Regions from separate parts of the Streptococcus ruminicola genome, predicted to be linked through region 2. Evidence: predicted binding sites of a transcription regulator. Region 2 holds the regulator's gene; each other region holds the start of a gene.

Region 1 (7,643 bases), 540 kb from region 2:
AGCACATAGAATAAGGCTTTACGAGCATTTAAGAAAATATAAAAAGATAATTAGAAATTTATACTTTGTTTACATTAAAAATAATTTGTGTTAAAGTCTAGTTAAATTAAGGGAAAACCTTTGACAAAAGCAGAAGTAATCTGCTACAATAAGGACTGTCGTAAGACAAGTAACTTCTTCTTGGTCGTAGGATCCGCCAAAAACCTACCACTCGGATGAAGCAATATAAAGGAGAAAAATTATGGCAATCTCAAAAGAGAAAAAAAATGAAATCATCGCTCAATACGCACGTCACGAAGGTGACACAGGTTCAGTTGAAGTTCAAGTAGCTGTTCTTACTTGGGAAATCAACCACCTTAACGAACACATTAAACAACACAAAAAAGACCACGCTACTTACCGTGGATTGATGAAAAAAATCGGTCACCGTCGTAACTTGTTGGCATACCTTCGCCGCACAGACGTTAACCGTTACCGCGAATTGATCGCATCACTTGGTCTTCGTCGTTAATCTGACGTTCGGTCGAGCAAAAGCTTCTTGGGTTTTCCAGGGAGCTTTTTTTGTACATTCAGCTACTTATTTTGAAAGATATTGAAGGATAGATTTTTAATGAAAATGAGTTTTTGTTGAAGATGAAAATGTCAAAAGTGGCAAAAGTATTAGTGTAAAAGGAAAATAGGGGTATATAAATGTATCCCCTTACATTGGCTTTACAATAAAAATGAAAAAGCTTACAAAAAATACTTGACCTTTTTTTGAAAAAGGGTTAATATGGTTGGTGAAGAATATCACAATGATATGATGATTAAAGAATTTAACTGTTGATTTTGTGTAGTTTATATAGTGAAGAGAACCTCAAGTAATAACGTTGAGTTTTGAAATTCCAGACTATACGGTCTTGTTTTTATTTTAGTATCAATCATTAATATAGTTCTTCTCAAAAAATGAGGCACTTATTTTTAAGGGTACTTATAAGGAGGTTTTCTTAATGGCTAAAGCAACAAATGCAGATGTAAAGAATAACGAGTTGAGCGCAGAAGAATTGGCTCAACAGTACACTGGAGCTCTTGTCGAAAAAGCTCTTGAAGCTGAACGTGTTTATGCAACTTATTCACAAGAACAAGTTGATAACATTGTCGCAGCGATGGCTCTTGCAGGTTCAGAAGCTTCACTTGAATTAGCAAAAGAAGCTCATGCAGAAACTGGTCGTGGTGTCGTTGAGGATAAGGATATTAAGAACCACTTCGCTACTGAGTACGTTTATGAACGTATCAAAAATGAAAAAACAGTAGGTATCATTGGGGAAGATAAGGTTTCAGGAAGTATCCAAATCGCAGCACCTCTTGGTGTTTTGGCTGGTATTGTTCCAACAACAAACCCAACTTCAACAACAATGTTCAAGATTTTGGTAGCTCTTAAAACACGTAATGCGATTGTCTTTGCCTTCCACCCACAAGCGCAAAACTGTTCAGCACATGCCGCACAAATTCTTTATGATGCCGCAGTGAAAGCTGGTGCTCCAGAAAACATTGTTCAATGGATTGAAACACCATCTCTTGCAAACACATCAGCATTGATTCAAAATCCGAAAATTGCTTCTATCTTGGCAACTGGTGGACCTGGTATGGTAAATGCCGCTCTTAAATCAGGTAATCCATCAATGGGTGTTGGTGCTGGTAACGGTGCTATCTACGTTGATGCAACTGCCCATGTTGATCGTGCTGTAGAAGACTTGTTGTTATCAAAACGTTTTGATAACGGTATGATTTGTGCCACAGAAAACTCTGCAGTTGTTGAAGCACCAATCTATGATGAATGGCTTCAAAAAATGCAAGACAAAGGTGCTTACCTTGTGCCTAAGAAGGACTATAAAAAAATCGAAGACTTTGTCTTCAATGATCGCCATGGTGTTAATGGACCAGTGGCTGGTATGCCAGCGACTTGGATTTGTGAACAAGCTGGCGTGAAATTACCAGAAGGAAAAGATGTTCTCTTGTTTGAACTTGACAAGAAAAACATTGGTGAAAAACTTTCTTCTGAAAAACTTTCTCCACTCCTTTCAGTTTACAAAGCTAAAGATCGTAGCGAAGGTGTTGAAATTGTCGAAGCACTTCTTGACTACCAAGGTGCAGGACACAATGCTGGTATCCAAATTGGCTCTCAAGCAGATCCATTTGTTGCTGAATATGGCGACGCTGTGAAAGCATCACGTGTCTTGGTTAACCAACCAGATTCAGTCGGAGGTATTGGTGATGTCTACACAGATGCACTTAAAGCTAGCTTAACACTTGGAACAGGATCATGGGGGAAAAATTCATTGTCACACAATCTTTCAACTGGCGATCTCTTAAATGTTAAGACAGTTGCCAAACGTCGCAACCGTCCTCAATGGATTCGCCTACCAGAAAAAACTTACTACGAAAAAAATGCCATTTCTTACTTGCAAGATGAATACGAACCAATGCAACGCGCTTTGATTGTTGCAGACCCAGGTATGGTTCAATTTGGTTTTGTTGATACTGTTCTTGCTCAATTGGCATTGCGTGATGAAAAAGTTGCGACATCAATTTACGGCACTATCAAACCAGACCCAACACTTGGTCAAACAATTGAAATCGCAAAACAAATGCGTGATTTCAAACCGGATACAGTTATTGCAGTCGGTGGTGGTTCAGCACTTGATGCGGCTAAAATTGCACGTTACATCTATGAATACTCACTTGATCAAGAAGCTGATTTCCTTGACAGCTATGAGAACGTCAGCGAACTCTTCTTACGTTTGCAACAAAAATTCATTGATATTCGTAAACGTATCGTGAAATTCAAACACCAAACAGCAACTCGTCTCTTCTGTATTCCAACTACATCTGGTACAGGTTCAGAAGTTACACCATACGCTGTTATCACTGATGATCACACTCACGTTAAATATCCTTTGACTGACTATGAATTGACTCCACAAGTTGCTATTGTGGACCCAGAATTTGTTATGACAGTGCCAAAACGTACCGTTGCTCTTTCTGGTTTGGATACTTTGTCACATGCCCTTGAAGCTTATGTTTCAGTTATGGCATCTGATTTGACTCGCCCATGGTCACTTGAAGCTATCAAGTTGGTTATCGAAAACTTGGAAGATTCATATAACTATGATCCAAAACACCCAACACTTCGTGGTGAACAAGCGCGTGAAAATATGCACTACGCAGCAACACTTGCTGGTATGGCCTTCTCAAATGCCTTTCTAGGTATTAACCACTCAATCGCACACAAAACTGGTGGTGAATTTGGTCTTCCACATGGTCTAGCTATCTCAATCGCTATGCAACACGTTATTCGTTACAACGGTGTGGCTGGAAATGTAAAACGTTCAGTCTTCCCACGTTACGAAGAATATCGTGCACAACGTGACTACGCTGATATTGCCCGTAGCCTTGGTCTTAAAGGTAAAGATGATGCAGCATTGGTTGAAGCACTTTGCGAACGTATTGATGCTTTGATGAAAGCCGTTGATGTTGACCCTCGTCTTTCTGCAAATGGTGTGACAAAAGAAGCTTTTGATGCAGCTGTTGATAAATTGGCATCACTTGCTTACGATGATCAATGTACACCTGCTAACCCACGTCAACCTTACATTGCTGAGTTGAAACAATTATTGATTGACATGTTCTAATACCTCTTCTTAACAATTGTATTAGTTGACATTTTTAAGCCTCCCTTTGGGAGGCTTTTGTGGTAGAATGAAGGTGTTAATAAAAACGGTTAATCAGGGATTTTTGTAAGACCTGTCTAGAGATATTGCATTAAAGGAGACTGTTATGATTGGATCATTAATTGTTGGGGCTTTGATTGGGATAATTGCAGGAGCTATCACTAAAAAAGGTGAGTCAATGGGCTGCATTTATAATATTTTTGCTGGACTTGTGGGCTCATTTGTTGGTCAAAGTTTGTTTGGTTATTGGGGACCTAGTCTTGCTGGCATGGCGATTTTACCATCTGTTCTTGGCGCTATTATTGTCATTGCAGTGGTGGATTTATTTTTCGGATAATCCATTGCTAAATAGCTATAAAGAGAAGCAGTTACTGTTTAGTAGCTGCTTTTTAATGATTCTTAAAAAACTGTGCTATAAGCTCTGCTATTTCCTATAAAATGTGATAAAATAATGGAGATACGTGGTTTTATGCAAAGACGAGTTTATAAGCCTTTTACAGACTGGTTTTTGTAGAAAACAGACGTATCAAAATAAAATGTTAGAGGAATAAAAATGTCAAAACAAACTTTTGAAACGACTTTTGCAGGTCGTCCACTTGTTGTTGAAATTGGTCAAGTTGCTAAACAAGCTAATGGCGCTGCAGTGATTCGTTACGGTGAATCAACTGTTCTTAGTGCAGCTGTCATGTCTAAAAAAATGTCAACTGGTGACTTCTTCCCACTTCAAGTAAACTACGAAGAAAAAATGTACGCTGCTGGGAAATTTCCAGGTGGTTTCAACAAACGTGAAGGTCGTCCGACAACTGATGCGACATTGACAGCACGTTTGATTGACCGTCCAATTCGTCCAATGTTTGCAGAAGGTTTCCGTAATGAAGTTCAAGTGATTAACACTGTTCTTTCTTATGACGAAGATGCTAGTGCACCAATGGCAGCTATGTTTGGTAGCTCACTTGCTTTGTCTATTTCAGACATTCCATTTAACGGACCTATCGCTGGTGTTCAAGTGGCTTATATCGATGGTGAATTTATCATCAATCCATCAGCTGAACAAAAAGAAGCATCTCTTCTTGAATTGACTGTTGCCGGTACAAAAGAAGCCATCAACATGGTTGAATCTGGTGCTAAAGAATTGTCAGAAGACATCATGCTTGAAGCTCTTCTTAAAGGACATGAAGCTGTTCAAGAATTGATTGCCTTCCAAGAAGAAATCGTTGCAGCTGTTGGTAAAGAAAAAGCAGAAGTTGAATTGCTACAAGTTGACCCAGAATTGCAAGCTGAAATCATTGCAGCCTACAATGCTGACCTTCAAAAAGCTGTTCAAGTCGAAGAGAAAAAAGCGCGTGAAGCAGCGACAGAAGCTGTCAAAGAAGAAGTAACTGCTGTTTACGAAGAACGCTACGCAGACGATGAAAATTATGAAACAATCATGCGTGACGTGGCTGAAATTCTTGAACAAATGGAACATGCCGAAGTTCGTCGCTTGATTACAGAAGATAAAATCCGTCCTGATGGTCGTCGTGTTGACGAAATCCGTCCATTGGATGCTGAGATTGATTATCTTCCAAAAGTTCACGGTTCAGGTCTCTTCACACGTGGACAAACTCAAGCCTTGTCAGTTTTGACACTTGCTCCAATGGGTGAAACTCAAATCGTTGATGGACTTGGTGCTGAGTACAAGAAACGTTTCTTGCACCACTACAATTTCCCACAATTCTCTGTTGGTGAAACAGGACGTTATGGTGCGCCTGGTCGTCGTGAAATTGGTCACGGTGCTCTTGGTGAACGTGCTCTTGCGCAAGTTCTTCCAAGCCTTGAAGAATTCCCATATGCTATCCGTCTTGTAGCTGAAGTTTTGGAATCAAATGGTTCATCTTCACAAGCATCAATCTGTGCAGGTACTCTTGCCCTTATGGCTGGTGGTGTTCCAATTAAAGCACCAGTAGCTGGTATCGCCATGGGATTGATTTCAGATGGTAGCAACTACACAATCTTGACAGATATTCAAGGTCTCGAAGATCACTTTGGTGATATGGACTTTAAAGTTGCAGGTACTCGTGAAGGTATTACAGCACTTCAAATGGATATCAAGATTGAAGGTATTACACCGCAAATCTTGAAAGAAGCTCTAGCCCAAGCTAAGAAAGCTCGTTTTGAAATCCTTGATTTGATTGAAGCAACTATCCCAGCACCTCGTACTCACTTGGCACCAACAGCACCAAAAATTGATACAATCAAGATTGATGTTGATAAAATCAAAGTGGTTATTGGTAAAGGTGGTGAAACCATCGATAAAATTATCGAAGAAACTGGTGTTAAAATCGATATCGACGAAGAAGGAAATGTATCTATCTACTCATCTGACCAAGCTGCTATCGACCGTGCCAAAGAAATTATTGCTGGTTTAGTTCGTGAAGCTAAAGTTGGTGAAGTTTACCACGCTAAAGTTGTTCGTATTGAAAAATTCGGTGCTTTTGTTAACCTCTTTGATAAGACAGATGCCCTTGTTCACATTTCAGAAATTGCATGGACACGTACAGCTAACGTTTCTGACGTTCTTGAAGTTGGTGACGAAGTTGATGTTAAAGTTATCAAAGTAGATGACAAAGGACGTGTTGATGCGTCAATGAAAGCTCTTCTTCCACGTCCACCAAGAGCTGAAAAACATGAAAAAGAACACAAAGGTCACTCACCATTTGGCGGACACTTGCGTGATCACAAAGAAAAACACGATAAAATCGACTAAACACTTTTTGGCTTGCTCATCTTTTATAAATGTGGAGTTTAACGATGACAAATTTAAATGAACTTGATATTCGTTTGCGCGCGTTTGTTAACGCACCAGACAACTTTTTAGATAGCATTGCGCTTGTCAATGCCTTGCACAACATCCCAGTTTTGGCTAGTGATCAACCTTATGCTCTTGATATTGAAGGGCAAAAGGTGACTCCTGTCTTTTCTGATAAGGAAGATTTGGAAACTTTCAAATCTGAACAAGCTAGTGCCAATGATCAAAATTGGGTTGAACGTCCAACTTTGGATGTTTTAAAAGAAGTCATTGAAAAAGGATTAACTGGAATTGTCTTTAACCTTAAGAAAACAGGCGATTTTGGCAATTCAACTATCTTCAAAAGTAGTGAATTAATCCAATTTTTGAATGCTTACACAACTATTTTGAATAAACTTATGGGTGAAGAAAACCTTGCGGCTGATACTTTGGACAAATACTACCTTGTCCCAGCCTTTGTTCACCCACGTGACGATAAAAGCTTTGACCGTATGTTCCCAACAATGTCTACACCAGAAGGTAAAAGCTATGTCCCAGCCTTTTCAAATCTTCAAAGTTTTGCTAAATGGTATAATCACAAAGATTTTGGAACACCATTTCGCAATGCTCAAGGAAGTATCTTGACATGGCGTTTGGCTGATATTTATCAACCTGGACACGGTGAAAACGACATTGACGAAACGGTCGGAGTTGCCATTAATCCCTTTGATGACCAACAAATTCTTGTTGATTGGTCTGAAATCGACGAAGACGAATAAAAGAAAGGAGAAGATATGGGTTGGTGGAAAGAAACCATTGATATTGTAAAGAAAAACGATCCAGCGGCTCGTAGCTCTCTGGAGATTATACTAACTTACCCTGGTGTCAAAGCCTTGGCTGCGCATCGTATCTCACATTTCTTGTGGAAACATGGCTTGAAATTATTAGCGCGCATGCATAGCCAATTCTGGCGCTTTTGGACACAAATTGAAATTCACCCAGGAGCTGAAATTGCTGAGGGTGTCTTTATCGACCATGGTTCTGGTCTTGTTATTGGTGAAACAGCAATTGTAGAAAAAGGAGTTATGCTTTATCATGGTGTGACTCTTGGTGGAACGGGTAAGGATGTCGGGAAACGTCACCCAACCGTTCGCGAAGGAGCACTT
Region 2 (7,643 bases):
ACGGGAACATCACTTGTGGCGACGGTGATTAAAGCTAGTCAGCCATTTCTGATTGGAGCTGGTATTGCTTATATCGTAAATATCGTCATGAGTCTTTATGAGATGATTTTCACACGTCTGATTAAAAATAAATACCTTTTGAAGGTAAAACGGGCTGTCTCAATGATTTTGGCTTATTTAACCTTTATCTTGTTGATTAGTTGGCTCTTTTCAATTGTTCTACCAGATTTGATTGCTAGTATCAATTCACTGTTGAAGATTGATACAAGTGGTATTGCAAACTTTATCAAAGAAGTTAATGACAATAAAGTTGTCAAAGATGTTATGGCATACTTTGGGACATCATCAGATGTGACGACGACATTGTCAGATTACAGTCAACAGATTTTGAATCAAGTGTTATCAGTTTTGACAAGCATTTTAACGTCAGTAAGTACCATTGCCTCAACGCTTCTGAATGTCTTTATTAGTTTGGTCTTTTCAATTTATGTGCTAGCTAGCAAAGAACAACTATCTCGTCAATTTAATCTGTTAATTGATTCTTATCTTGGAAAATACGCTAAGACTGTCCACTATGTTTTAGATATTTTACACCAGAGATTCCATGGTTTCTTTGTCGGACAGACCTTGGAAGCAATGATTCTTGGTAGTTTAACAGCTGGAGGTATGCTTTTGTTGCATTTGCCTTATGCAGCAACTATCGGGATTCTGGTGGCCTTCACGGCTTTAATCCCAGTTGTAGGAGCTTACATTGGTTTGACAATTGGATTTATTCTGATTGCAACTCAGTCAGTCTCTCAAGCTATTTTCTTCGTGATCTACCTTGTTGTTCTTCAGCAATTTGAAGGAAATCTTATTTACCCGCGCGTGGTTGGTGGCTCAATCGGATTACCTGGTATGTGGGTATTGATGGCTATTACCATTGGCGCAGCGCTTTGGGGCGTTTTAGGAATGCTAGTAGCTGTACCTTTAGCAGCTAGTCTTTATCAGATTATCAAGGACAATGTCGCTAAACGCCAAGAAAATCGTTTAAAATAGCGAATTAAAGAAAAAATACCTCTAACTTACGAATAAATAAGTGGAGGTATTTTTATGTATGCAATAGAAATGAAAGCAGATGCCATGTTGCCGCGCGAACGATTGAGAGATTTAGGTGCCGAGCAATTAAGCAATCAAGAATTATTGTCCATTTTATTACGAACAGGTACCAAGACAAGGCCAGTTTTAGAAGTAGCTAATGATATTTTAAAACACATCGATACACTTGCTGACTTTCAGCATTTATCCTTACAAGAATTGCAAAAAATTAAAGGAATTGGCTATGTCAAATCTATTGAAATCAAAGCAATGATTGAACTGGCAAAGCGCATTAGCAAAGCAGAATATGTCCAAAAAGAGCGTATCATGAGTAGTGAACGTTTGGCTAGAAAGATGATGTTAGAGTTGAGCGATCAGAAGCAGGAGCATTTGGTGGCGATTTATTTGGATACTCAGAATCGCATTATCGAACAACGGACGATTTTTATTGGTTCGGTTCGTCGTTCAATCGCAGAACCTCGTGAGATTTTGTACTATGCTTGTAAAAACATGGCAACTTCAGTGATTATTATTCACAATCACCCGTCAGGTTCACCAGCACCGAGTGAAAATGACCTACGATTTACTGAGAAAATGAAACGAGCTTGCGATGATATTGGCATAGTCTGTTTAGATCACATTATAGTAGGCAAATACCAATATTATAGTTTTAGGGAAGAAACAGATGTACTGTAAAACTAAAAAAACCTGAAAGGAAAACTCTCAGGCAAGAAAAAGTATTCTAATACTAAATAAACTCAGCTAAGCAAAAAGCAGTTGGATTGCAGTTTGTTATTGATTTGATTGACTCATGAAATAAAGAAGTGTCTGTAATTCACTCGTTAAGTCGACGTATTGGACGATGACACCTTTTGGAACATTTAGATGAACGGGAGAAAAACTTAAAATACCACGAATACCAGCTTCAACCAAGATATCAGCAACTTCTTGAGCTTTAGTACTCGGAACGGTTAAAATAGCGGTTTCGATACCAGCTTCTTGTGCGTGCTCCTTAAGTGATGAGATACCATAAACTGGAATACCATCTGATGTTTGATGCCCAACAATTTCATTATCGTCTGTATCAAAAGCCATAGCAATTTGCATCTTGTTACGATCATGGAAACGGTAGTGAAGTAATGCTCGACCGATATTACCACATCCAACCAATAAAACATTTGTTGTTGAATGGTCGTTTAGGATATCAGCAAAGAAGTTCATTAATTTTTTGACGTCATAGCCGAAGCCACGTCTTCCTAGCTCACCAAAATAGGAAAAATCTCGGCGAACAGTTGCAGAATCGATTCCCATAGCATCTGCAATTTGTTTTGAACTTGCTTTTTCGACATTATCTGTATTAAAACGTTTGAAAATGCGATAATACAGCGAAAGTCGCTTAGCCGTTGCTTTAGGAATAGATTTCTCAGTAGTCACAATACCATCTCCCTTTTACTTGTTACATCTATTGTAACAAAAACTTTGTGAAAATAAAAACAAATTTTACAAAATAGAGTAAAAAAACAACTCCAAAGCTAATAAGAAGTAGCTTTGGAGTTGTTTTTATTGATTAAGCTTCTTTTTTAGTGAAAATATCACGTTCAACGAGGCTGTCCATCAAGAAATAGAATTTTTCTTGGAGGATTTTATTATCTTCAGATTTGAAGATATTAACGAAACGAAGCCCTGATTTGTCAGTGATGCTTAGTTTGAAGCCTGTCAAATCTTTGTTGATAGTGATTTTTAGTGGGAATCCATCACCTGAATTAGGGACTTTTTCCAATAAACGCGTTAATTCGTAATTACCGATACGGTTTTGTGTAAAGGTTGTGTCACGAAGCGTATATTTTTTAATATTATCGCTAATAGCATAGCTGTAAAGACAGTCTTTTAAAGTGATTTCTTTTTCAAATGCCATCCTATTTTCCTACAATTTCTATTAATTTTTTAGCGAGTTCTTGAACTTCTTCGATAGTGTTAAGTTCTGAGAAGCTAACGCGGATTGATTCTGCCAAACGTGGTGAATCTTCACCATATAGGCTTGCCAAGACGTGACTTGGATCGACAGTACCAGCAGTACATGCAGAACCAGTTGAAACAGCGATACCAGCTAAATCAAGGCGAGTTAGGAGAATACCATTGTTTTGATTTGGAAAACCAATGTTGAGCACGTGAGGCATTTTGTTTTGGCTACCGTTGATGTAATAGTCTAAGCTAGAAATAGCATCAAGGAAGGCTTGACGTAGTTCTTGGACGTGTTTGTAATTAGCATCTTTGTTAGCAACAGCATCTGATAGGGCTTTTGCCATACCAGCAATACCAATCATATTTTCAGTGCTAGCTCTGCGTTTTTCTTCTTGTTCCCCACCATGGAGCAAATTATCAAAGTGTTGTGGTGTTGAGTAAAGAATACCCACACCTTTTGGTCCGTGGAATTTATGAGCAGAAGCTGAAAGGAAATCAGCTTTAATCTCTTCAGGATAAACATCAATTTTCCCGATAGCTTGAACAGCATCAACGTGGAAAGCAGCTTGATGGTCTGAGAGAAGTTCGCCAATTTCTTTAACGGGAAGAAGGTCACCTGTTTCGTTGTTTGCAAACATTGTGCTGACTAAAATCGTATCATCGCGAAGAGCGTCAGCCACTTGTTTAGCAGAAATATGACCATCTTCAGGTTTTAGGTATGTGACTTCAAAACCAAAACGTTTTTCCAAATACTCCATTGTATGAAGAACAGAGTGGTGTTCGATAGAAGTGGTAATGATGTGTTTACCTTTTTCTTGGTTAGCAAGAGCATAGCCTTTGATGGCAGTGTTGTTGCTTTCAGTAGCACCAGATGTAAAGATAATGCGGCGTGGGTCAGTTTTTAAAGCTGAGGCAATGGTCTGGCGGTAAGAACGCAAACGCTGGTTAGCGTGACGTCCAATCCCATGAATACTTGATGGGTTACCAAAATCGTTGACCATAATTTCTGTCATTGCATCAATAACAGAAGGTGTGAGAGGGGTAGTTGCAGCATTATCGAGATATATCATATAGTAAATTAATCCTTTTTAGCGTTATATGAGAATAGTGGGCTGAGCGGAGTTTTTTCGTGGATACGAATAATCGCGTCAGCAATCAATTTGCTTGCTGAAAGGTATTTAATATTCTTAGGCAAGCGTTCTTTAGTAGCAACTGAGTCAGTTACTAAGATTTCTTTAATAGGAGCAGCATCAAGGCTTTCTGCAGCAGCTCCAGCAAATAGACCGTGACTAGCAACGGCATAAATTTCAGTAGCGCCATCGCGTTCAACGATTTTAGCTGCCTCAGCAAATGTTTTACCAGTGTTCAAAATGTCATCGATAAGGATTGCTTTTTTACCAGCAACATCACCGATAATGTAGCCTTCTTCACGGTGTGCATCATCTTCAGCGTAGTCGATGATAGCGATTGGTGAATCAAGGGTTTGAGCCAAGCTACGAGCACGTTTGATACCAGAGTTTTTAGGGCTGACAACAACAACGTCTTCACCTTTCAAACCAAGGTCGCAGTAGTATTTAGCAAACAATGGAACAGTAAAGAGGTTATCAACTGGGACATCAAAGAAACCTTGTACTTGAACAGCGTGAAGGTCAAGAGTCAAAAGACGGTCAACACCAGCTTTAACAAGCATGTTTGCTACAAGTTTAGCTGTGATTGGTTCACGTGATGCAGCAATACGGTCTTGACGTGAGTATCCGAAGTAAGGGATAACGACATTGACAGTGTGGGCGCTGGCACGTTTACAAGCGTCTACCATAATCAAGAGTTCCCAAAGGTTGTCATTAACAGGGTAGCTAGTTGATTGGATGATGTAGATATCATCACCACGAACTGTTTCTTCGATGTTAATCATGATTTCGCCGTCTGAAAACTTGCGTGTTGACACTTTTCCAAGAGGGACTCCAACTTCGTCCGCAATTTTTTGTGCAATCTCTACGTTAGAAGAAAGAGAAAAAAGCTTGAATTGTTTGTCGGCGTAATGTTCTGCCATGATATAAATAAACTCCTTTAAAATTAATACTTATATTTTACCAAAAAAACTGAAATAATTCAGCATTTTCTAAGGAAAAAGCGTCTTTAATTTCGCTTAAGGGTTGCGCTAAAGCGAGCAACTTTGCTTTTAGCATACTTAAAGTCAATGTCATGCTGAGCTAAGAAGTTGTCAAAATCTTTTTTGCCTTTTTCAGCATTTTCAACTTCTAGTTCAAGTTCATAGTCTTTAATATCAGCATATTGATTGCTATCAAGAGCCATAAGACCAATATCTGTCATTGTTTCGCGGCGTGTTGTCGTCAGACTACCAAAATTTTTAAGGCTTGATAGTTTAACACCATTTTCTTCGATAAGTTTCAAAAAATCAACTTCTGGGAATTGACCTGATTTGATGATTTCTTTGGCATCAGCCACACTCAAATCATAGTTGTATTCCAAATTACCAACTTCTTTTGGAATTTTCAATGTGATTTCTGCGCGATTTGGCAATGTCCGGATGCGAAGAGACATGCGATGTGCTTTCATGTCAAAATTATCTGAATCGAAGTAGTAATTCGTTTGCGTTACTGGTGTAACGTGTGAAAGTTGACTGTTAAGACGATTGAATTCGTCTTTAGTGAGTAATGTTTTGTACTCAATTTCAAGGTGTGTCATAAAATAATTTTCCTTTTTTCCTCAATTAGAAATATGGTATAATAGGTTTGTTATATTAATTCTATACAAAAGTCAATTTTTTGACAAGGATTGGTTATGTCTGCGTGACAAGCCCATCCCATTAGGAAGGAAATGTGATGGACTGGGAGAAATTTTTAGATCCTTACATACAAACTGTTGGTGAATTGAAGATTAAATTGCGCGGAATCCGCAAGCAATTTCGTAAACAAAATCGACATTCACCGATTGAGTTTGTGACTGGTCGTGTAAAATCGGTCGAAAGTATCAAGGAAAAAATGGTGCTACGCGGGATTAAACCAGAGAACATTGAACAAGATTTGCAAGATATTGCTGGTCTTCGTATTATGGTTCAATTTGTTGATGACGTTGATGAAGTTTTGGCACTTTTACGTAGTCGACATGATATGAAAATCGTGCAGGAACGTGATTACATCACGCATATGAAAGCCAGTGGTTATCGTTCATACCATGTTATTGTGGAATATCCTGTTGATACCATTGATGGTCAAAAAACAGTTCTAGCTGAGATTCAAATTAGGACTTTAGCGATGAACTTCTGGGCAACGATTGAACATTCATTGAACTATAAATATAAAGGCGAGTTTCCTGATGAAATTAAAAAACGTTTGGAAACAACAGCAAAAATTGCCCTTGAGTTGGATGAGGAGATGCGAAAAATTCGCGAGGATATTAGGGAAGCACAGCTTTTATTTGATCCCGCAAGTCGGAAATTAAGTGATGGTGTAGGAAATAGTGATGACACAGACGAATATTACAGATAAAGTAACACGTGTTGCTATCGTAGCAAACGGGAAATATCAGAGTAGACGAGTTGCCTCAAAGCTTTTTGCGGCATTCAAGGAAGATAAAGGATTCTATTTGTCTAAAAAAGATCCAGATATTGTCATTTCCATTGGTGGTGATGGAATGCTATTGTCTGCTTTTCACACGTATGAAAAGATCCTTGATAAAGTCCGCTTTGTGGGAATTCATACCGGTCATCTGGGTTTTTACACCGATTACCGAGATTTTGAAGTAGAAAAGTTAATTGAGAATTTGCGAGCTGATAAGGGGCGTAAGGCATCTTATCCAGTTTTGCGAGCTAAAATCACTTTAGATGATGGTCGTGTGGTGAAAGCGCGCGCCCTTAACGAAGTAGCCATCAAACGTATTGAGAAAACAATGGTTGCTGACGTTGTCATTGATAAAGTGAAGTTAGAACGTTTCCGTGGTGATGGTATTTCGGTATCAACACCGACAGGAAGCACAGCTTACAATAAATCTTTAGGCGGAGCTATTTTGCACCCAACGATGGAAGCGATGCAGTTGACAGAGATTTCTAGTCTTAACAACCGTGTTTATCGCACTCTTGGGTCATCTGTGATTGTGCCGAAAAAAGATAAAATTGAAATCATTCCTAAACGCCAAGGCGTTTATACAGTGTCAATCGATAACAAAACCATGCATTATAAAAATGTGTCTAAAATTGAATATTGTATTGACAATAAAAAAATTAGTTTTGTGGCAACACCCTTCCATACAAGTTTCTGGGAGCGCGTGAGAGATGCCTTTATAGGAGAAGTAGATTCGTGAGATTTGAATTTATTGCGGACCGACGAACAAAAGTAAAAACATTTTTAAAGGGACATGATGTCTCAAAAGGTTTATTAGCCAAAGTGAAATTTAAAGGTGGAAATATTTGGGTAAATGGCGTTGAGCAAAATGCCATTTATTTATTGGATGTGGGAGATGTGGTGACGATTGAAATTCCTGATGAACAGGAACATGAAACCCTTATTCCAGTCAAACATGACCTTGATATTGCCTATGAAGATGATCATTTTTTGATTATCAATAAACCCCATGGTTATGCAAGC
Region 3 (7,643 bases), 500 kb from region 2:
AATCGCTTTACCACGGAATATTTTAACAGAAGGGTCAACACCACCAACTTTAATAACAGCTCCATCTTGTGCGATATTACCGTAAAGAACTGACAAACCACCCACTGGAGAAATTGGATGTTCAATTGGGTGAATGATTTCTTCATTCTTAATTTCTGCACCAGCTACATTTTCTTTCAAAGTCTTACCAGTAACTGTAATACGATCACCCTTGATAGTACCTTTTTTAATCAATTGATTAATAATAGCTGAGATACCACCTGCTTCTTGGACATCGTGCATAGTATAAACACTTGATGGTGCAATTTTAGACAAATATGGCGTCTTCTTAGCAATTTCATTGATATCTGTTAAATTATAATCGATACCCGCTTCACGTGCGATAGCAAGCGTATGAAGAACGGTATTGGTAGAACCACCCATAGCCATATCAAGAGCAAAAGCATCATCAATAGCTTCTTTAGTGATGATATCTCTTGGACGTAAGTTATTTTTAACATTATCCATCAAATGTTTGGCTGCTTGACGAACCAATTCACGACGTTGATCAGATACCGCAAGAACAGTACCATTTCCAGGAAGAGCAAGGCCTAGCACTTCCATAAGAGAGTTCATAGAATTAGCTGTAAACATCCCTGCACATGAACCACATGTTGGACAAGCATTTTGTTCCAAATAATCCAATTCTTTCTTAGACATATCACCAGCTTGATAAGTTCCGACAGCTTCAAAAAGGCTTGACAAAGTTGCTTGGTGACCTGTCATATCAATACCGCCCTTCATCGGACCACCTGAACAAAAGACTGCAGGAACATTGGTACGAAGTGCAGCTAAAATCATACCTGGCGTAATTTTATCACAGTTAGGAATGTAGAAAACACCGTCAAACCAGTGCGCATTGATAACTGTTTCAGCAGCATCCGCAATGATTTCACGTGATGGAAGACTATAACGCATTCCAATATGCCCCATAGCAATTCCGTCGTCTACCCCAATGGTATTGAATTCAAAAGGAATACCACCCATTTCACGGATAGCTTCCTTGGCGACATCTGCCAATTCACGCAAATGAACATGTCCAGGAACAATATCAATGTAAGAATTACAAATTGCGATAAATGGTTTTTGCATGTCTTTAGCAGATTTTACTTGCCCGGTTGCATAAAGAAGACCACGGGCTGGTGCTTTATCCACACCTACCTTAATCATGTCACTTCTCATCTGTTTTCTCCTATCAATTAAATCTTACACACCATGTTAACACTTTAAAAAATAAAGTCAAGACAATTTTCAGAAAATTTTGTTAGTTAACAATTTTCTTTCTATTAGATATTGAATTGACGCCTTTTATGGAGAAAAGAAAATTTTTTACATAAAAAAAGAAAGCACCGAAATGCTTTCTTCTATCTTTTATATTAAAATATTAAATAAGAAATTATTCAACACTCATCAAGTATGGATAAACTGGTTGTTTACCTTCGTGAATTTCAACTTCTACATCTTCGTAAGTCGATTCTAAGTAATCAGCCATTTCTTCTGCCAATTCTTGGCTTCCATCTTCACCAACGTAGATAGTGATAATTTCGCTATCTTCGTCAATCATTTTAGCGAATGTTTCTTTCAAAGTAGTTGTCATGTCTGGGTTTGAAACCACGATTTTACCATCAACCATACCTAGGTTGTCATCTTGGTGGATTTCAAGACCATCAATTGAAGTATCACGAACAGCAAGTGTTACGCTACCACTAACAACATCTGAAAGGCTTGCAGTCATAGCTTCAACGTTTTCTTCCAATGATTGAGTTGGATTGAAGGCTAACAAGCTTGTAAATCCTTGAGGTACAGTACGTGTTTCAACAACTGCAGCTGGGACTTCAGACACTTCTGCTGCTGATTGAGCAGCCATGAAGATGTTTTTGTTATTTGGCAAAATGATAACATTTTTAGCGTTAACAGCATCAATAGCTTTCAAGATGTCTTCTGTAGATGGGTTCATTGTTTGGCCACCTGAGATAACGTAGTCAACACCTTGTGATTTGAAGATGTCAGCTAATCCATCACCAGCACATACCGCAACGATTGCGAAATCTTTTGCTTCTTGGCTAGCAGCTGCTGATTGAGCTTGATCTTTTTCAAGAACAGCATCGTGCTGGTTACGCATGTTATCAACTTTAACTTTTTTAAGAGCACCGTATTTAAGACCTTCTTGAAGGACCAATCCTGGGTCTTCTGTGTGGACGTGAACTTTAGCAATTTCATCGTCGTTTACTAAGATAAGAGAATCACCTAAACCACTCAAAAAGCCTTGAAACTCATCGTAGTTAAATTCTTTAACGTAAGTAGGACCTTGTTTTAGAGCAACCATGATTTCAGTACAATAACCGTACTTGATATCTTCAGTTGCAACGTGTTCAGCTACAGATTTGTGGTGTTCAGCGTTAATCATTTCTGTCATAACAGCTGGAGTTGCTTTGAAATCTTCAGAAGCGATATATTCACCAGTCAAAGCAGCAAGGAAACCTTCATAGATGAAGACCAAACCTTGACCACCTGAATCGACAACACCAACTTCTTTCAAAACAGGAAGCATTTCTGGTGTTTTAGCCAAAGCGCCTTTTGCACCATCAAGTGCAGCACGCATAACTTCAACAGCATCATCAGTTTCTTCAGCTTTTTTAAGCGCAGCAGTTGCAGCACCACGAGAAACAGTCAAAATAGTACCTTCAACAGGTTTCATAACAGCTTTGTAAGCAACTTCAACACCTGATTGGAAGGCATGTGCAAGGTCTTTACCAGTCAATTCTTCTTTATCTTTGATTGCTTGACCGAATCCACGGAATAATTGAGATGTAATAACACCTGAGTTACCACGTGCACCCATCAAAAGACCTTTTGAAAGGATTTGTCCAACTTCTCCAACAGTAGATGCAGGTTTGTCTGCAACTTCTTTGGCACCATTTTCAATTGTCATTCCCATGTTTGTTCCTGTATCACCATCTGGTACAGGGAAAACATTAAGGGAGTTTACATATTCTGCTTGATTTCCAAGACGGGTGCTAGCAGCTTGAACCATTTCTTGGAATAAACTTGTTGTAATATTTGACACTAATCTTCTCCTACAACTTTAATATTTTGTACGTAAACATTCACCATGTCTGCTGAAAGGCCAAGTTGATTTTCGAGGTTGAACTTGACACGTTCCTGAATGTTCTTAGATACTTCAGAAATTTTCACACCGTATGACATCACAGTGTAAACATCGACTGAAATACCACTTTCTGTTGATTTGACAACAACACCTTTTGCGTAGTTTTCTTTACGCAGAAGCGCTTGAAAATTATCCTTAAGAGCACTTTTACTTGCCATACCAACAACACCAAAAATTTCTGTTGCTGAACCACCAACAACAGTTGCAATTACGTCGTCAGATAACTCAATTTGGCCATCTTTTGTATTAATTTTCACAGTCATATTTACTACCTCAAAAGTTTTTATCAGTTTATTTTACCATATATTAGCCGTATTGTAAAAAATTATGGAAAATTAACGGCTACAAAACAAAGAAAAAAGCCTTTCGGCTTTTATTTTATACGCGTTCAACTTTACCAGATTTAAGCGCACGAGCTGATGCCCAAACTTTTTTAGGTTTTCCATCTACAAGAATAGTAACTTTTTGAAGATTTGGTTTAACTGCACGTTTAGTTTTGTTCATTGAGTGTGAACGGTTGTTTCCTGATACAGTCTTACGACCTGTGAAATAACAAACTTTAGCCATTTTATCTGCGTCCTCCTACTTAGATTATAGGTGTTTTACACCACATACCATAAAATGATAACATATTGGGCCTATTTTAGCAAGCTTTTTGGCCAATAATCATTAAAAAACTTTTAGAAAATGCCCTACTATTTTCTGAAACTGTTTAAACTCTCAAAAATATCATAACATAAAAAGCCCCAAAATCGGGACCTTTTACCTCTTCTGCCGATTGCAGGAATTGAACCTACGACCTACGCGTTACGAGTGCGTTGCTCTACCGACTGAGCTAAATCGGCTAACAGGTTCATTATAGCACTCACTAAATAATTGTCAACAAAAGAGCTAAGTTTACTCAAAAAATTTTTAAAAGCATAAAAAAACTTCCCAAAAGGGAAGTTTTTTTAACGAAACGAAGTCTGATTAAGCTTTGTTAGCTGAACCAAATACGTCGATACGTTCTTCAACAGCTTCAGTAATAGCTTCGAAACCTGGTTTCAAGAATTTACGTGGGTCGAAGAGTTTTTTCTTATCGTATTCTTCTTCGTTTGCTTCGTATTCAGCAACAAATTTACGAGTAGCTTTAGCGAATGCGATTTGGCATTCAGTGTTAACGTTAACTTTAGCTACACCAAGTTTGATAGCTGCTTTGATTTGATCATCAGGGATACCTGAACCACCGTGCAATACGATTGGGAATCCTGGAACAGCAGCAGTCAATTTTTCAAGGTGGTCAAGGTGAAGACCTTGCCAGTTAGCTGGGTAAGGACCGTGGATGTTACCGATACCTGCTGCAAGGAAGTCGATTCCTGTAGCAACCATAGCTTTAGCATCTTCGATTGGTGCCAATTCACCGCCACCAACGATACCGTCTTCTTCACCACCGATAGTACCAACTTCAGCTTCAACTGAAACGCCTTTAGCGTGAGCTTTAGCTACAACTTCTTTAGCTTTTTCAAGGTTTTCTTCAAGTGGAAGGTGTGAACCGTCGAACATAACTGAAGTGTAACCAACTTCGATACATTCCAATGCATCTTCAAAGTGACCGTGGTCAAGGTGAATAGCAACTGGTACAGTGATACCCATTGATTCTACAAGGTTTTCGATAAGTGTTTTACAAAGTTTGTAACCACCCATGTATTTTGCAGCACCCATAGAAGTTTGGATAAGAATTGGAGCTTTTTTAGCTTCTGCTGCACGCAAGATTGCTTGAGTCCATTCAAGGTTGTTTGTGTTAAATCCACCAACCGCATATCCGTTTTCACGGGCAGCTTTGATAAATTTTTCCGCTGAAACGATTGCCATTATATAGGCCTCCTATTTATTTTTTGGGATATACCCTTTTTATATGTACATTCTATCACAAAATAAATAAGATTGCTAGCGTTACTTACAATTTGATTAATTTTCTGTGAAAAAAGCAGTGTAAAAAAGAAAGTCTTTTCAAACTTTCTCACTGCTTTCATTTCTGTTTTCACTCAATGACCTCTGAGCACAAAAAAAGACAAGCACTCTCTGGCTTGTCACTCTGCGGAAAGAGGGACTTGAACCCTCACGATCTAAAGCGATCACAGGATCCTTAGTCCTGCGCGTCTGCCAATTCCGCCATTTCCGCTGTTCCTTAACAACATAAATAATTATATCAGCCATTCACATTTCTGTCAACACTATTTTTCAATTTTTTTGCAAAAAAGCTGAAATTTTTTCAATGTATGTTTTAGGATCACTTTCAAAAGATTTGGCATGCGCTGCACCCTTAGCTATATAAAGGTCTTTCTCACTATTGGTTGCACGATAATTTTTATAAACCATGCTTGTTGGAACGAACCTATCTTCGCTACCATGGATAAAAAGAATTGGGCGCGTATTGTTTTTTAATTGTTTCACACAGCTGGCTTGTCCATAAGAGAAACCTGCTCGAACTTTTGATACTGCAGAAACCTCATAAAGAATTGGAAAGGCTGGCAAATTATACATTGCTTTTGCTTGATATTTTAATTCATCCCAAACGCTGCTATAACCACAGTCTTCAACAATATTAACCACTTGTTTTGGTAGTGTCTCTTCACCTGAAGCCATCATGACAGTAGCTCCACCCATCGAAACACCAAATAAGGTGATTTGACAATCTGAATTTTCTTCTGCTAATAGTTGAGCCCATTTTACGATGTTTAGGCGATCATTCCAACCATAACCAATGATTTGACCTTCACTATCACCGTGTGACATGTTATCTGGCATCAGGACATTATATCCAAGTTCATGGAACATCCAAGCATAAGGCTTCATGTCTTCTTTTTCACTTGTAAAACCGTGAACAACGATTGCTGTTTTATTTGTTTCAGTTGCTGCAGGAACATACCAAGCGTCCTGTTTAAGGCCTTGATTAGTCATCCAACGTGTTTCTTTGCTTAACTGATCAAAACTTTGTTCATAAGCATATAAACTACTATCTTTGGGACGTGGTTTATTGTTAATAAACGATTTATCTTCACGAACCTGAGCAACATGAAAGAAATAAAAACTTGCCCCGACACTTGCTATAAACACTAGAGCAATCATCCATAACAAAATACTACGTTTCCTTATTCTCATTTTTCTCATGCTCACTATTATACTATTTTTTATCAAAATGTGAAGACTTCCTATGTAACAATACCATTACATAAAAAAACACCTTCTAAACCTTAGAAAGGCTTAAAAAGGTGCTTTTTTTCACGTATTTCTACTATTATTTACTGTTTTTATTTTCAATTGCCGCAGTCACAAACGCTGTGTAAAGCTCTTCTGGACGGTTTGGACGGCTTTGAAGTTCTGGGTGATATTGAGCAGCCACGAAGAATTTTTTCTCTGGCAATTCAACAACTTCCATCAAGCGGTTATCTGGTGACACACCTGAGAAGACGAAACCAGCAGCTTCAAATTGTTCACGGAATTTAGTGTTAAATTCGTAACGGTGACGGTGACGGCGTTGAACAACTTCTTGGTTGTTGTAAGCTTGCGCTGCACGTGAACCTGGTTTCAATTTACATGGGTAAAGTCCAAGACGAAGTGTTCCACCCATGTCTTCGATGTCGATTTGGTCACGCATGATGTCGATGATTGGGTATTTAGTGTCTGGATCAAGCTCAGCAGAGTTTGCACCTTCCATGTTCAAGACGTGGCGAGCAAATTCCACACATGTCAATTGCATACCAAGACAGATACCTAGCATTGGCACATCTTTTTCACGCGCATAACGGATAGCTTCGATTTTACCTTCTGTACCACGTTGACCGAATCCACCAGGAACGATGATACCATCAGCATCACCAAGCACTTCTTCAACGTTATCAGCGTTAAGATCGTTAGCGTTAACCCATTTAAGGTCAATTGCTGCATCGTTAACGTAACCTGAGTGTTTAAGTGCTTCAACAACTGAAAGGTATGCATCTGGCAATTCAACATATTTACCAACAAGAGCAATTTTAGTTGATTTTTTAAGGTTCATGATCTTATCAACCATTGCTGACCATTCTGACATATCAGCTTTTGGTACATCAAGTTTCAAGTGATCACAAACGATTTGGTCCATGTTTTGAGCTTGCATGTTAAGTGGAATTTGGTAAATGTGATCCACGTCAAGTGACTCAATAACAGCTTCTGGAGCAACGTCACAGAATTGTGCCAATTTATTTTTAATGCTCTGACCAGCTGGTTTTTCGGTACGGATAACCAACATATTTGGTTGAATACCAAGTCCACGCAATTCTTTAACTGAGTGTTGTGTTGGTTTAGTTTTCATTTCACCAGCAGCTTTAAGATATGGAAGAAGTGTTGTGTGGATGTACATAACGTTATCAGCACCAACATCTGCTTTCATTTGGCGAAGCGCTTCAAGGAATGGAAG

Evidence for each region. The regulator Rex, encoded in region 2, represses fermentation and respiration genes when NADH is low (regulators of the CRP and FNR family bind a similar motif). The targets are predictions, from matches to a motif close to TTGTGAANTANTTCACAA.
Region 1: the regulator Rex is predicted to act here: its motif matches at 778-795, upstream of adhE (bifunctional acetaldehyde-CoA/alcohol dehydrogenase).
Region 3: the regulator Rex is predicted to act here: its motif matches at 5,103-5,120, upstream of GPZ88_RS06030 (class II fructose-bisphosphate aldolase).

The regions. Positions count from the first base shown of each region.
Region 1 is NZ_CP046919.1:1,122,079-1,129,721, forward strand. Features, by position in the region: gene rpsO (30S ribosomal protein S15) at 242-511, shown strand; gene adhE (bifunctional acetaldehyde-CoA/alcohol dehydrogenase) at 990-3,671, shown strand; gene GPZ88_RS05825 (GlsB/YeaQ/YmgE family stress response membrane protein) at 3,817-4,047, shown strand; gene pnp (polyribonucleotide nucleotidyltransferase) at 4,264-6,456, shown strand; gene GPZ88_RS05835 (SseB family protein) at 6,501-7,256, shown strand; gene cysE (serine O-acetyltransferase) at 7,272-7,643, shown strand, end outside.
Region 2 is NZ_CP046919.1:1,658,952-1,666,594, forward strand. Features, by position in the region: gene GPZ88_RS08445 (AI-2E family transporter) at 1-1,038, shown strand, start outside; gene radC (RadC family protein) at 1,093-1,773, shown strand; gene GPZ88_RS08455 (redox-sensing transcriptional repressor Rex) at 1,870-2,511, opposite strand; gene GPZ88_RS08460 (DUF1831 domain-containing protein) at 2,645-2,992, opposite strand; gene GPZ88_RS08465 (cysteine desulfurase family protein) at 2,994-4,109, opposite strand; gene GPZ88_RS08470 (ribose-phosphate diphosphokinase) at 4,118-5,089, opposite strand; gene GPZ88_RS08475 (CYTH domain-containing protein) at 5,176-5,745, opposite strand; gene yjbM (GTP diphosphokinase) at 5,883-6,548, shown strand; gene GPZ88_RS08485 (NAD kinase) at 6,523-7,359, shown strand; gene GPZ88_RS08490 (RluA family pseudouridine synthase) at 7,356-7,643, shown strand, end outside.
Region 3 is NZ_CP046919.1:1,160,862-1,168,504, reverse strand. Features, by position in the region: gene ilvD (dihydroxy-acid dehydratase) at 1-1,221, opposite strand, end outside; gene GPZ88_RS06050 (DAK2 domain-containing protein) at 1,436-3,106, opposite strand; gene GPZ88_RS06045 (Asp23/Gls24 family envelope stress response protein) at 3,106-3,471, opposite strand; gene rpmB (50S ribosomal protein L28) at 3,587-3,775, opposite strand; tRNA gene GPZ88_RS06035 (tRNA-Thr) at 3,981-4,053, opposite strand; gene GPZ88_RS06030 (class II fructose-bisphosphate aldolase) at 4,178-5,059, opposite strand; tRNA gene GPZ88_RS06025 (tRNA-Leu) at 5,284-5,369, opposite strand; gene GPZ88_RS06020 (alpha/beta hydrolase) at 5,429-6,358, opposite strand; gene GPZ88_RS06015 (CTP synthase) at 6,486-7,643, opposite strand, start outside.